Regions from separate parts of the Luteimonas sp. MJ250 genome, predicted to be linked through region 1. Evidence: riboswitches for the same ligand, from Rfam matches in the RefSeq annotation. Region 1 holds a riboswitch; the other holds the start of a gene.
What was found. A riboswitch is a leader RNA that binds a small molecule or an ion and turns the genes downstream of it on or off. The one in region 1 is predicted to bind cobalamin.

Region 1 (7,397 bases):
CCTGCTGGAGCACACCTACGACAACTTCGTCCGCGCCGGCGCCGAGCTTGATGCCGACAGCCAGGCCGAGCTGCGCAAGCTCAACAGCGAAGAGTCCTCGCTGACCACCGCCTTCTCCAACAAGCTGCTGGCTGCGACCAAGGCCGGCGGCGTGCTGGTCGATGACGTCGCGAAGCTCGAGGGACTCGACGAAGCCACGATTTCCGCCGCCGCCGAAGCCGCCAGGGCCGACGGCAAGGACGGCCAGTGGCTGCTGGTGCTGCAGAACACCACCCAGCAGCCGGTGCTGGCCTCGCTGACCGACCGCAGCCTGCGCGAGCAGGTCATGGCCGCTTCGCTGGCGCGCGCCGAAAAGGGCGACGCCAACGACACCCGCGCCACCCTCCAGCGCCTGGCGGAACTGCGCGCACGCAAAGCCGAGCTGCTGGGCTTTCCCAGCTACGCGGCCTACGGCATCGCCAACCAGATGGCGGCTACGCCCGAAGTCGCGCTGAAACTCCTGACCGACACCGTGCCCGCAGCCACCGCGCGCGCCAGCGCCGAGCTTGCGAAGATCCAGGCCCTGGTCGACGCCCAGGGCGGCGGCTTCACCGCCGGCGCCGCCGACTGGGACTTCTACGCCGAGCAGGTGCGCAAGGCCGAGTTCGACCTGGACGCCGAACAGATCAAGCCCTACTTCGAGCTCGATCGCGTGCTCAAGGACGGCGTGTTCTTCGCGGCGGAGCAGCTGTACGGCATCACCGCGAAGGAGCGCAGCGACCTGCCGGTCTACCACCCCGACGTGCGCGTGTTCGACATCTTCGACGCCGACGGCACCCAGCTCGCCCTGTTCTACCTCGACCCCTTCCAGCGCGAGAGCAAGCAGGGCGGCGCCTGGATGGGCAACTTCGTCGAGCAGAACGGCCTGACCGGCGACATCCCGGTGATCTACAACGTCGAGAACTACACCAGGCCCGCCGAGGGCCAGCCGGCGCTGCTGAGCTTCGACGACACCACCACGCTGTTCCACGAATTCGGCCACGCCCTGCACGGCATCTTCTCGAAGACGACCTACCCGAGCCTGGCCGGCACCAACGTGCCGCGCGACTTCGTCGAGTTCCCCTCGCAGTTCAACGAACACTGGGCGCTGGATCCGAAGGTGTTCGCGAACTACGCCAGGCACTACCGGACCGGCGAGCCGATGCCGCAGGAGCTGGTGGAGAAGATGGTGCGCGCGCGCACCTTCAACCAGGGCTATGCGACCACCGAATACCTGGCGGCCGCGCTGCTCGACATGGCCTGGCACACGCTGCCGGCCGGTGACGCGAAGAAGGACGTGGACGCGTTCGAGCGCGAGGCGCTGGCGAAGTACAAGGTGGACATGGCCGCGGTGCCGCCGCGCTACCGCAGCAACTACTTCAGCCACATCTGGGGCGGCGGGTATGCGGCCGGCTACTACGCCTACTTTGGCGCCGAGGTGCTGGACCACGACGCCTTCCAGTGGTTCCGGGAGAACGGCGGGCTGACGCGCGAGAACGGACAGGTGTTCCGCGAGAAGATCCTGTCGATCGGACATTCGCGGGATCTGGCCGAGGCCTACCGCGAATTCCGCGGCAAGGAGCCGAGCGTGGAGCCGCTGCTGGAGCATCGCGGGCTGAAGTAGGACTTTCGACTTGCCCAACATATTGCGTTGACGCCGGGCGCAGACCCCGATATGTTGTGCCCCGTCGGTTCCCGCGCCACAGGGCTCGGGATGAAAAGGGAAGCCGGTGCGGCGTGGTCGGGTCATCCGGCCACCGCCCATCCCGGCGCTGCCCCGCAGCGGTAGGTGGAAACGAGGTTGCACACGCACTGGGACGGTGGTCCCGGGAAGCGGCGACCAAGGCGAGGAGTCCACGGCATGACGCCGAAGACCCCCGGATCCACGAGCCCGAAGACCTGCCGACAGCCGCGCGCAAAGCACATCGCGCGGTGCCGGCTGCGGAATCTCCGGGGGGAGATGGCTGGTGAAGCACGCATGCGATCGCGATCCGTCCAAGCGGAGCGCGTCGCGGGCGCTGCGACGCCGCGTTCCCACCCTGTGGCTCCCAGGCCCGCCGACTGTCGAGGGACAGCGGCCGTGCGCATGCACCGGGAGCACAACCATGAGCGACACCGACGCCAGCACCGCGACCGCCGTCGCCACCTGGATCACCAAGGACGCCGGCAACCGCCGCCTCCCCTACCGGCGCGAGCGCCTGGAGCGCGCCATCGACCGCATCCACGGCGAGTTCCCCGGGCTCGGCATCGACGACTACAAGCGCGGCGTCTTCGACTTCGTCGAGCGCAAGGACGCGGTCAACGCCGACGACCTGGTCGACCATCTGATCCGCGAGGCCGAAGCGCGCGTGGACGTGGCCGCGCCGGAGTGGGAACTGTTCGCCGCGCGCCTCTACCTGCACCGCCTGTACAAGCGCGCCAGCCGCAACCGTTTCTACGACGTGGCGCAGGCGTATGGCCCCTACCTCGGGCTGCAGGAAAGCCTCGCCGACCGCAACGTCTATTCCAACGACATCCTGCGCGCCTACTCGCGCGAGGAGCTGCAGGAGGCGGGCAGGATGATCGAGCCGGCGCGCGACCTGTTGTTCACCTACAACGGCCTGTACCTGCTGGCCACGCGCTACCTCGCCACCGACGCCTCGCGCGCGGTGTACGAACTGCCGCAGGAGCGCTGGCTCACCATCGCGCTGTACCTGATGCAGGGCGAGGGCGGCAGCGGACCCGGCGACCGCGAACGGCGCATGCGCCTGGTCGGCGAGGCCTACTGGGCGCTGTCGAACCTGTACATGACCGTGGCCACGCCGACCCTGCAGAACGCGGGCAAGGTCGGCGGGCAGCTGTCGTCGTGCTTCATCGACACCGTCGGCGACTCGTTGCAGGGCATCTACGACTCCAATACGGACATCGCCCGCGTGTCCAAGGGCGGCGGCGGCGTGGGCGCCTACATGGGCTACATCCGCGCCTCGGGCTCGGCGATCCGCGGCGTGCCCAACTCGTCCGGCGGCGTGGTGCCGTGGATCAAGCAGCTCAACAACACCGCGGTCTCGGTCGACCAGCTCGGCCAGCGCAAGGGCGCGGTGGCGGTTTATCTGGATGTCTGGCACCGCGATATCGAGGCCTTCCTCGACCTGCGCCTCAACAACGGCGACCAGCGCCTGCGTGCGCACGACGTGTTCACGTCCGTCTGCATCCCCGACATCTTCATGGAGGCCGTGGAGCGCCGCGGCGACTGGTACCTGTTCGATCCGCACGAGGTGCACCGGATCAAGGGCTGGTATCTGCAGGACTTCTTCGATGAGACCCGTGGCGAGGGCTCGTTCCGCCGCAGGTACGACGAGGTGGTGGCCGACGAACGCGTCAGCCGCCGCACGGTCAAGGCCATCGACATCTTCAAGCGCCTGATGCTGAGCCAGCTTGAGACCGGCAACCCCTTCATGTTCTACCGCGACGAGGTCAACCGCAGGAACCCGAACAAGCACGCCGGCATGGTGTACTCGTCGAACCTGTGCACCGAGATCCTGCAGAACATGAGCCCGACGACGCTCATGCAGGAGATCATCAGCGGCAACCAGGTCGTGACCACCAAGCAGGCCGGCGACTTCGTGGTCTGCAACCTGTCCTCGATCAACCTCGGCCGCGCGATCCTGCCGCAGGACGGCCAGGGCGACCTGATCACCGACGTGCTGGAGCGCCTGGTGCCGATCCAGGTGCGCATGCTCGACAACGTCATCGACCTCAACCAGCTGCCCGTGCCGCAGGCCACGATCACCAACCGGAAGTACCGCGCGATCGGCCTCGGCACCTTCGGCTGGCACCACCTGCTGGCGCAAAAGGGCATCCAGTGGGACTCGCCGGAAGCCGAGGACTACAGCGACGTCCTCTACGAGCGCATCAACCGGCTCACCGTGCAGGCGAGCATGGCGCTGGCGAAAGAAAAGGGCAGCTATCCGATGTTCGCCGGTAGCGACTGGCACACTGGCGCCTACTTCCGCGACCGCGGCTACGACAGCCCGCAGTGGCTTGAGCTGGCGGCGCAGGTGTCGGTGCACGGACTCCGCAACGGCTGGCTGCTGGCGGTGGCACCCAACATGTCGACCGCGCAGATCGCCGGCAGCACGGCTTCGATCGACCCGGTCTACTCCGCGTTCTACTACGAGGAGAAGAAGGACTACCGCCGCCCGGTGGCCGCACCAGGCCTGTCGCTGGACACCTGGCCCTATTACGAAAAGGGCGCGTACAGGGTCGACCAGTTCGCCAGCGTGCGCCAGAACGCGCGCCGCCAGCGCCACGTGGACCAGTCGATCAGCTTCAACTTCTATGTGCCGAGCACCATCCGCGCCGGCACATTGCTGGAACTGCACATGACGGCGTGGCGGGAAGGCCTGAAGACCACGTATTACGTCCGCTCGAACGACATCGACATCACCGAATGCGAGTGGTGCAGTAGCTGATCGCGCATTGGCGCTTTCAGCTTGCACGGTTCGCGGGGCGAACCGTGGGCCCTGCACTTGCCTGCGACCAGACAAGGAAACACCATGAATGCTGTTGCCGCACCGCGTACCGCCACGCCGCTCGAGCGCATCCGGATCCTCGAGCCGCGGCATCCGAACCGGTCGACCGGGATCATCAACGGGCGCACGTCCGGGATACTGAACTGGAACGACATTCCGTATCCGTCGTTCTATCGCGCGTACAAGGAGCTTTCGACCAACTTCTGGATCCCGGACGAGGTCGACATGAAGGCCGATGCCCGCCAGTACGGCGACCTCTCGGCACGCGAGAAGAACGCGTACGACTCGATTATCGGCCTGCTGGCCACGCTGGACTCGCCACAGACGCGCTTCATCTACAACGTGGCCGAATACATCACCGACCCGGCCGCGCACGCCAACGCCGCGATCATCGGCCAGCAGGAAGTGATCCACAACGAGAGCTACAGCTACGTGCTGGCCTCGATCACCGACCTGGCCAACCAGAACCGGATCTTCGAGATCGCGCGCACGCACCCGACGATCATCGCGCGCAATGCGCCGATCATGGCGTCCTACGACGACTTCATGCGCGACAAGACCGCCGAGACCCTGCTGCGTTCGCTGATCCAGTCCTCGATCCTTGAAGGCATCAATTTTTATTCCGGCTTCGCCTATTTCTACAACCTGGTGCGCCAGAACCGCATGGCCGGCACCGGCAAGATCATCAGCTTCATCAACCGCGACGAGCTGGCCCACACCAAGTTCATCAGCGAGGTGATCCGCGCCATCGTCGGCGAGAACCCGGAGCTGCGTACGGACGAACTGACCGCATACGTGCACCGGGCCTTCGAGCACGCCGTGGAGCTGGAGGTTCAATGGACCGGCGAAGTGCTGGACGGCATCGACGGCATCAACGTCGACGAAATGATCCAGTACGTGAAGTACCGCGCCAACAAGATGGCCGGGATGCTGGGGATCGAAAGCCTCTATCCGGAATCCACCGGCAACGTCATGCCCTGGATCCGCGCCTACGCCGACAACTTCACCGAGACCAAGACCGACTTCTTCGAGATGCGCAACGCGTCATACAAGAAGACCAATCTCGACAACGGTTTCGACGACCTCTGATTCGCCTTGTTGGAGCTGCTCCATGCGCATATTGATCGCCTACGACTCGCTGAGCGGCAATACCCGCGATCTCGCGCGCATGGTGCGCGCGCGCTGCGAGGCGCGCGGCCACGCCGTGACCTGGATCGAGACAGGCATCCAGGCCATGGTCGATGCCGGTCCCGACCCGCGGCACGACCTCTACCTGCTGGGCACCTGGACCGACAACGCCGGGCGAACGCCTGCGGCGATGAAGCGCTTCATCGCCGAGCTTGTCGAAGCCGTCGGCAGGCCGGAGCAGCTCGCCGTCTTCGGGACCGGCGAAACCCAGTGGGGCGCGGAGTACTACTGCGGCGCGCTGCGGCGCATGGCCCGCTTCTTCGACAGCCGCCATCCGCCGCTGGAGATCGAGCAGATGCCGCATGGCGCGCGTGACGTGCTGGATGTCCAGCGCTGGACCGACCGGATCCTCGCGGCCGTCGCGGGCGCGCGTGTGCCGGCAACCGCAGGCGCCACCACCGGCGCCGGCTTCCTCCACACCCGACGCCAAGGACATGTTCCATGCTGATCATCGACGCCTCGTCGCCTGGAGGCATCGACGCCGCCATCGCCGCCCATCCGCGCCTGCTGGTCGACTATTACAAGGACGACTGCCCGGCCTGCCGCATGCTGGACATGTCGCTGCAGAAGTTCGCCGCCGCCCCCGTCGCCGGCGATCTGGTGCTGCTGAAGGTGAAGCTGGAAACCGTCGGCGAAGCTTGCTTCCGAGGCCTCGGCCTGCGACAGACGCCGACGCTGGCGCTGCATGTCGACGGCGCCGAAGCCGCGCGCCTGCCCGGCTACCAGACGCCGGCGCAAATCGCCAGGATGGTCGAAACGCATCTTGCCGGCACCAGCGCATGACAGCCGCACCGACCGAAGCGCGGATGCTGGACATCGTCTTTCCGGACCACACCAACCACCTCGGCACCCTGTTTGGCGGCCAGGCGCTGGCGTGGATGGACAAGGCGGCCTTCATCGCCGCCTCGCGCTACGCCCGCAGCACCGTGGTCACCGCGCGCTCCGAGCAGGTTGATTTCAGCCGGCCCATCCGCCAGGGCCAGCTGGTGGAGACCATCGCGCGCGTGGTGGGCGTCGGCCGGACGTCCATGCAGGTCGAAGTGGAACTGGTGAGCGAGGACCTGCTGAGCGGCGAGCGGCAGACCTGCACGCGGGGGCGCTTCGTGATGATCGCGCTTGATCCGGAGGGGCGGCCGCAGGCGGTGCCCGACGTCCCCACCGTCCAGCCGGCTCGGATCCCATAGTCCGGCAGGCCCCCATCGCGGAAGTAGCGGCCCATCAACCGGCCAGGCGCCGGGTGCGCCACGTGGTGGTTGCCGTTGCGGTGCGGATAGGCATCGGCGGCGAACGAGGCGACGAGGAGGTCGAAGTCGCGCGGTTGCGCATGCTCGAAGCCGACGCCTGCCCGCGTGCCGTCCTCATCGATCGTGGCGATTCTATCGCCGGACAGCAGCTCCAGCGACGCGCATCAGCCGCGGTCCTGTCCGGTGCCCAGCAGGAACCTCAGCCCGCGGATGAAGCCACGCGGCGCGACGGTCAGGTGGTCTTCGTCCTCCAGGACGTCGAGCCGCAATCGCAGCGAGGGATAACCCCGCGCCGCCAACGTCGCTTCCATCCTGCGCGCATCGCCCACCATGTCGTAGCGCTTCCCGGAGGCGGGGGATTCGTACTCGCCGATGTACATGTAGACCGAGGCGGGCAGGTCGGCGTGGACGGCGGCATAGCGGCGTTCGAAGTCGT
Region 2 (7,397 bases), on a different contig from region 1:
CGCGCGCCGCCGCCGCCAGGCTGGCCGCAAGGGCGCCGGCATCCACGACGGGGCCGGCGTGCGCGACCACGCCCATGCAGGGAGCCGGCAGCGCGGCCTCCAGCAGCGCCAGGTAGTCCTCGCGCCGGCCGAAAGCAGGGTCGACCGCGCAGCCCACCCAGCCCAGCAGGCGGCAGCCGTCGGCGGCGATGGCGCGGGCGCTGAGCCGGGCGTGGCTGAGGCAGCCCAGGCGCAGGCCCACCACCAGCAGCACGGGCAGGCCCAGCACGCGCGCCAGGTCGGCATGTTCGATGCCGTCGGCCAACGGCGACAGCCAGCCGCCGGCGCCTTCCACCACCACCGCGTCGGCACCCGCCGCGAGCCGTGCGTAAGCCGCCAGCACGGGCGGCATGGAGACCGCGATGCCGGCCGCACGGGCCGCAAGCTGGGGCGCGGTGGCTTCGGGCAGACGCCAGGGATTGACGTCGGCGTAAGCGGGCACGGGGTCGCTGGCGGCCTGCAGGGCCAGTGCATCGTCATTGCACAGGCCTTGGGCCGTCGCCTCGCAGCCTGCGGCCACCGGCTTCATGCCCACCGCGCGCAGCCCGCGTGCGCGCAGTGCATGCAGCAGGGCCACGCTGGCTACGCTCTTGCCGACGCCGGTATCGGTGCCGGTCACCAGCACGCCGCGCGCTACACTTGGACTCATGTTCACATCGCAGAGTCTAAGCGGCGACAAGCCGCAGCAGTACGCCCAGCTCGCCGCCCAGGCGCGCGCCCTCCTCCATGGCGAGCGCGACCGCATCGCCAACGCCGCCAACCTCTCGGCGCTGGTCTACCACGCACTGCCGGAGCTCAACTGGGTTGGCTTCTACTTTTACGACGGCACCGAGCTGGTGGTCGGCCCGTTCCAGGGCCAGCCCGCCTGCGTGCGCATCCCGCTTGATCGTGGCGTCTGCGGCGCAGCCGCACGCAGCGGCGAGACCCAGCGCGTGGACGACGTCAACGCCGTCGCCGACCACATCGCCTGCGACGCCGCGTCGCGTTCGGAAGTGGTGGTTCCCCTGCACCGCGACGGCGCGCTGGTGGGGGTGTTCGACCTCGACAGTCCGGTTCCGGCCCGGTTCGACGTTGAAGACCAGAGGGGACTCGAGGAGATCGCACGCGTGTACGTGGAATCACTGGGCTCGTGAGCGCCCAACCGCTCAAGATGCGCAACATCGGGCCGAAGTCGGCCGCATGGCTGCGCCAGGTGGGTCTGAGGACGCCGGAAGACCTCATAGAAGCGGGTCCGCTGGAGGCATTCATGCGCATCAAGCGCGCCGGCTTCAAGCCCAGCCTCAACCTGCTGTATTCGCTGGAAGGCGCGCTGCGCGACTGCCACTGGCAGGACGTGCCCGACGAACGCCGGGTCGAACTGGTCGCCGCCGCCGAGGCCGCGATCGCCGAACTGCCGCCGCCGCGCAACCGCCCGCCTGCCGGGCCGGTGACCACCACGGTCATGCAGGACGACGATGCGACGCCGGCGCCGCGGCTGTTCGACGAGGCCGTTGACGACTGATCCATTCGCGGCGGTCACGCGTCACCGCGACTGTCGCGCACCATCCCGCTGCCGTACACTGCGCGCACTTTCTGGTGACCCGAGGGGATTCCCCCAAGGGTTGAAACGGGAAGCCGGTGACCTTCCGTCCGCGCCACGCGGGCGAAGCATTCCGGCGCTGCCCCCGCAACGGTAAGCGAGGAAACACCCCGGCAAACCGCCACTGTGCATCCGCACGGGAAGGCGCCGGGGCTGGTCGGCACTGCACGCCGCCCGCCCGCGAGCCCGGAGACCGGCCCGGAAGCCACTGGTTGCGATGCGGAGGGCATTGCGGCGGCAGTTGCGCCGTGCCCCGCATGTCGCCCTCCGTCGGATCCTCCACGCGCGACTTCTTCCACACCGGTCGCGCGGGCGTGCGCGACGCATGGAGTTTCCGAATGAAGCCGCACTACACCTTTCTCCCGCTGGCGATCGCGCTGGCCCTGTCACCCGCTGCCCGTGCCGCCGGCCGGGCCCAGGCCACCGAGCTCGACACGATCGTGGTCACCGCCACGCGCACCGAGCTCAATGCCATCGACAGCAACGTCCCGGTGCAGGTGATCGACCGCGAGGTGATCGAACGCAGCCAGGCCACCTCGCTGCTGGACCTGCTGCGCGGTCGCGCCGGCATGGACTTCGCCAACCAGGGCGGCGCCGGCAAGCTCAGCTCGATGTTCCTGCGCGGCACCGAATCCGACCACGTGCTGGTGCTGGTGGACGGCGTGCGCATCGGCTCGGCCACCGCCGGCATGAGCTCGTTCCAGGACCTGCCGCTGGAGCAGATCGAACGCATCGAAGTGGTGCGCGGGCCGCGCTCGAGCCTGTACGGCGCCGAGGCGATCGGCGGCGTGGTGCAGATCTTCACCCGGCGGCCTGCTGAAGGCCCGATGCAGGGCAATTTCAGCATGGGCGCGGGCAACAACGGCTTTCGCGCGGCCAGCGCGGGCATCGGCCGGCGCACCGGGCGCGCCTGGTTCCAGGCGCAGGGCGCGTGGCAGCGCACCGACGGCATCGACGCCTGCCGCGGCACCGCTGCCGGCTGGGGCGCGGGCTGCTTCGTCGACGAGCCCGACCGCGACGGCTACCGGAACGCGTCGGTGAGCCTGCGCGGCGGCGTTGAGGTGTCCGATACCCTGGATCTGGAAGGCCATGCGCTGCTTGCCGATGCCTTCAACGAATACGACGGCAGCATCTTCGGCGGCAACGAGGCCGACAACCGGCAGCAGGTTCTGGGCACGCGACTGAAGTGGCGGCCGCGCGCCAACGTCGACCTGGACCTGCGCGTGGGCCGCTCGGACGACCGCGCCCTGACCCGCTTCCACGATCCCGTCGACGACAGTCGCGACTTTGCCAGCCGCATCAACACCCGTCGCTTCACCGCCTCGGCGCAGGGCGACGTGGCGATCGGCGACGACCAGGTGCTGAGCGTCGGCATCGACTGGATGCGCGACGCGGTGGAGGCCAGCACGGCCTACATCGAGGACCGCCGCGACAATACCGCCGGCTTCGTCGCCTGGCAGGGCCGATTCGATGCGCATGCCTTCGAAGCCAGCCTGCGCCACGACGACAACGAACAGTTCGGCGGCCATGCCACCGCGAGCGTCGGCTACGGCTTCAGTTTCGCCGACGGCTGGCGCCTGACCGCCAGCGCCGGCACCGGCTACAAGACTCCGACCTTCAACGATCTGTATTACCCCGTGTATGGCAATGCCGACCTGCGGCCGGAGGAGTCGCGCACGGTCAACATGGGCCTGGCGCGCCAGGGGCAGAACCGGGGCTGGACGTTCAACGTGTTCGAAACCCGGATCGACGAGCTGATCGGATACGACACCGACTTCGCCCTGCTCAACGTGGACGAGTCGCGCATCCGCGGCGCCGAACTGACCGCGCACGCGACGCTGGCCGGCTGGGACCTCGGCGCGGAGCTCGGCCACATCGATCCCCGCAACCTGTCGCCTGGACCGAACCACGACAGGCTGCTGCCGCGGCGCGCGCGCAACAACGGGCGTATCGACGTCGATCGCGCGCTCGGCGATTTCCGCATCGGCGCATCGGTGCTGGGAAGCGGCGCGCGTTATGACGATGCGGCGAACACCGTGCGCCTGGGCGGTTTCGCCACGGTGGACCTGCGCGTGGAGTACGCGATCAATCCCGAGTGGACGCTGCAGGCGCGGGCCAGCAACCTGTTTGACCGCGACTACGAGACGATCGCGTGGTTCAACCAGCCGGGACGGGAGTACGGGCTGACGCTGCGCTATCGCCCCGCGAAGTAGGCCGCCGCCTTTGTGGGAGCGGCGGACGTCAAGGACGGGCAAGGGTGGTCAAACCCTCAAGTCCATCGAGGACAGCCACCGCCCCCGCGCGCTCCAGGTCGAAATCACGCGGATACCCGTGCCGCAGCAGCACCAGGTCCATGCCGGCCGCCTTCGCGGCGCCGGCATCGGCTTCGGAATCACCCACCATCAGCGTGTCCGCCGCGGACACGCCGTGCAGCGCCGCCAGGTGCAGCAACGGCATTGCATCCGGCTTGCGCTCGGCCAGCGTGTCGCCGCCGACGACGTGGGTGAACCAGCGGTCGATGCCCATCGCATCGCTCAGCACGCGCGCCATGCGCTCGGGTTTGTTGGTGGCCATGGACATCGCCACGCCAGCATCCGCCAGCGCGGCCAGCGTCTCCGTGGTGCCCGGATACAGGCGCGCGTGCAGCAGCAGGCACGCTTCGTAATGGACCATCAGCCGCGGCATCACCGCGTCGACATCGGCATCGCTGCCGGCGTGGCGCAGGGCGCTGTCGAGCAGCACGTGCGTGCCCAGGCCGATCCACGCGCGTACGGTGTCTTCGTCCTCGCGCGCGTGGCCGAGTTCTTCCAGGGTGCGATTGACCGCCTCGGCGATGTCGGCGGCGCTGTCGACCAGGGTGCCGTCGAGGTCGAACAGCACCAGCGACCAGGGGAATGACACAGGGCGTCTCCTCGGCTTCATCGGACGGCAATTGTCGCCGGCGCACCGCGGGCGGGCCAGCGCAAGGCGGGCCGCTCAGGCAAGGACACGGGCCTTCGACAGGTCCAGGCGCGTCGTCGTGCCCTGCCACGGCCGCGACGTGATCTCAAGCGTCCAGCCCAGGTGCTCGCACAGCCGCGAGATCAGCTCCAGGCCGATACCGCCGCGCGCCATGCGCGCATAGATCGCGCTGATCTCCTCGGGCGTCATGCCGTGTCCGGGATCATCGATGACCACCGCGGCGGCATCGATGCGGATGTCGATCCCGCCGCTGTCGCTGTTCTCGATCGCATTGCGCAGCAGGTTGCCGATGGCCGCCTGCACCACCGGCATCGGCGCCAGGATCTTGCAGCGCGGCGGCGGCTGCAGCGCCAGCACCAGACCCTTCTCGCGCGCCATCGGCAGGTGGTCATCGATGATCTCGGGCAGCAGCTGCGCGAGGTCGATGCGATCGCTGGCCTGCGCCAGGCGTCCCGGCTCCTTGGCCAGGACCAGCAGCAGCGCGATCAGGCGCTCGACCTCGCGGCCGGTGCGGCTGATGCGCGCGATCTGCTGCCGCGCGGCGTCCGGCACGCCGGTCTGCGCGGCGGCAAGCTCCGCCGCGCCCGAGATCACCGCGATCGGCGTCCGCAGCTCGTGGCTCATGCTGTCGATGAACACCCGTTCGCGCTGCACGTACAGCTCGTTGCGGGCGATGTAGTCGTTGAGCGCCTCCGCGATCACCACCAGCTCCGAGCTGGCATCCGCCGGCAGCTCGATGCGCTGGCCGGTGCGGTCGGGGCGCAGGTGCCCGATGCGCTGTGTTCGGCGCGCTGCTGTTCGGCGCGCGATGGCTGCTGCAGTTCGGCGCATCGCGGCGCGCCGGGCGCGCGGTGGTGCCGCGCAGCTTCTGGATCCTGAGCCTGTGCGGCAGCGGGCTGACGCTGGCGTACTTCGTGTTTTCCGACAAGCAGGACGCCGTGGGCGTGCTGCAGAACCTGCTGCCGGCGCTGACCGCCGCCTACAGCCTGTGGCTGGAACTGCGCCCCGCGCGACGCGTGGCGCTTCAGCAGGAGGCGAACAACGGCGCCTGGAGCGGCGCTTCCTCCGGATCGCGAAAGCCGGCCAGCCCCACCCCGGCCAACCGGTAGCGCGTCGACGCCGGCAGCGACACGCGCTCGCGCAGCGCCAGCGCGATGGCGGTGAACTCCGCAAGCGTCGCCGGCGGCATGTCGGGCGTATGGCTGCGGGTGAGGATGCGAAAATCCGAGGTCTTGAGCTTCAGCACCACCGTGCGCCCGACGCGCGGCGTCTTTCGCGTGGCATCCCAGGCCTTGGCGGCCAGGCGGCGCAGCGCGTCCTCGAACTCGTACAGCGTGAGGTCGTGCTCGAAGGTGTCCTCGGCCGAGATCGACTGCACCGGCTGGTCGGGCTCCACCGGGCGCTCGTCGATGCCGCGCGCACGCCGGTACAGGCCGGCGCCGAAGCTGCCGAAGCGTGCCTGCAGCTCTTCCAGCGCGAACGCGCGCAGGTCGCCGACGGTGGCCACGCCGATGTCGGCGAGCTTCTGTTCCATCACCTTGCCCACGCCCGGGATCTTCGATACCGGCAGCGGCGTCAGGAAGGCTTCGACCTGGGACGGCTTGACCACGAACTGGCCGTCGGGCTTGTTCCAGTCCGAGGCGATCTTGGCCAGGAACTTGTTCGGCGCGATGCCCGCGGAGGCGGTGAGCGCGGTGGCCTCGCGGATCTCGGCGCGAATCATGCGCGCGCTTTCGGTGGCGCTGGGTGAGGCGATCTTCGGCGCGGTGACGTCGAGGTAGGCCTCGTCGAGCGACAGCGGCTGCACGAGGTCGGTGTGGCGCAGGAAGATGGCCCGGACCTGCTTCGACGCCTCCTTGTAGCGCACGAAGTCCGGCGGCACGAATACGGCGTCGGGGCACAGGCGCTCGGCGCGCACCGCCGGCATCGCCGAACGCACCCCGAACACCCGCGCCTCGTACGAGGCCGCGCACACCACCGAGCGCGCGCCGCGCCAGGCCACGACCACCGGGCGGCCGCGCAGGGACGGATCGTCGCGCTGCTCCACCGACGCGTAGAAGGCGTCCATGTCGATGTGCAGGATCTTGCGCATGTGCGCATTATCCCGCAGCGCTGCCGGATGGGCTGCAGGAGCGGCCAGAGCGCCTGTGGGAGCTGCCAAAGGACTCGCGGGAGCGGCCGGGGACTCTGTGCGAGCGGCTATGGCCGCTCCACGAAAAGCCAGCTTAAATCGGTGGAGAGGCTTCGACCGGCAGGGTCACGAGCATCAGGGTGGCGTCATCCGGATCCGGCACGACCTTGAAGCCGAGCTTCCGGCACATGGCGAGCATGGTGCTGTTCTCGCGCAGCACCTGGCCCTCGATGGTCTCGAGCCCCATCCAGCGCGCGACCTCGATCATCTGCTGCATCAGGCGCCAGCCGAGGCCGGCGCCCTTCAGGTCGGAGCGCACCATGATCCCGTACTCGCCGCGCCGGAAGTCGGAGTCGGCAAGCAGGCGCACGGCGCCGAGCATCTCGTCGGTTTCGACATCGATCGCCACCAGCGCCATCGAGCGCGCGTAGTCCAGCTGCACCAGGCGGGCGATGAAGTCGTGGCTGAAGTCGCGCACGGCGCGGAAGAAACGCAGGCGCAGGTCTTCGGCACTGACGTGCTCGAAGAAGCTTCGGAACATGGCGTCGTCTTCCGGGCGCACCGGGCGCAGGAAAGCCTGGCGGCCGCTGGACAGCGTGAGCGTGCGCTCGAGCTCGGTCGGGTACGGGAACACCGCGAAGCGCGGGTGGCCGCGGCCCCGGTGCAGGCGCGTAGACGGCGCCACCG

Region 2: another riboswitch for cobalamin. It lies ahead of btuB (TonB-dependent vitamin B12 receptor); the one in region 1 lies ahead of WCE37_RS13450 (ribonucleoside-diphosphate reductase subunit alpha).

What each region holds. Positions count from the first base shown of each region.
Region 1 covers NZ_JBCLVB010000015.1:184,904-192,300, forward strand. Annotated here, with positions in the region: gene dcp (peptidyl-dipeptidase Dcp) at 1-1,642, shown strand, start outside; cobalamin riboswitch at 1,691-1,940, shown strand; partial or broken gene WCE37_RS13450 (ribonucleoside-diphosphate reductase subunit alpha) at 2,157-4,469, shown strand; gene WCE37_RS13455 (ribonucleotide-diphosphate reductase subunit beta) at 4,554-5,618, shown strand; gene WCE37_RS13460 (flavodoxin) at 5,641-6,165, shown strand; gene WCE37_RS13465 (thioredoxin family protein) at 6,159-6,500, shown strand; gene WCE37_RS13470 (acyl-CoA thioesterase) at 6,497-6,901, shown strand; gene WCE37_RS13475 (alpha/beta hydrolase-fold protein) at 7,126-7,397, opposite strand, start outside.
Region 2 covers NZ_JBCLVB010000014.1:175,347-182,743, forward strand. Annotated here, with positions in the region: gene bioD (dethiobiotin synthase) at 1-688, opposite strand, end outside; gene WCE37_RS11975 (GAF domain-containing protein) at 687-1,172, shown strand; gene WCE37_RS11980 (TfoX/Sxy family protein) at 1,190-1,540, shown strand; cobalamin riboswitch at 1,596-1,835, shown strand; gene btuB (TonB-dependent vitamin B12 receptor) at 1,957-3,831, shown strand; gene gph (phosphoglycolate phosphatase) at 3,860-4,519, opposite strand; partial or broken gene WCE37_RS11995 (HAMP domain-containing sensor histidine kinase) at 4,595-5,359, opposite strand; partial or broken gene WCE37_RS12000 (lipid-A-disaccharide synthase N-terminal domain-containing protein) at 5,362-5,583, shown strand; gene dinB (DNA polymerase IV) at 5,604-6,671, opposite strand; gene WCE37_RS12010 (bifunctional acetate--CoA ligase family protein/GNAT family N-acetyltransferase) at 6,805-7,397, opposite strand, start outside.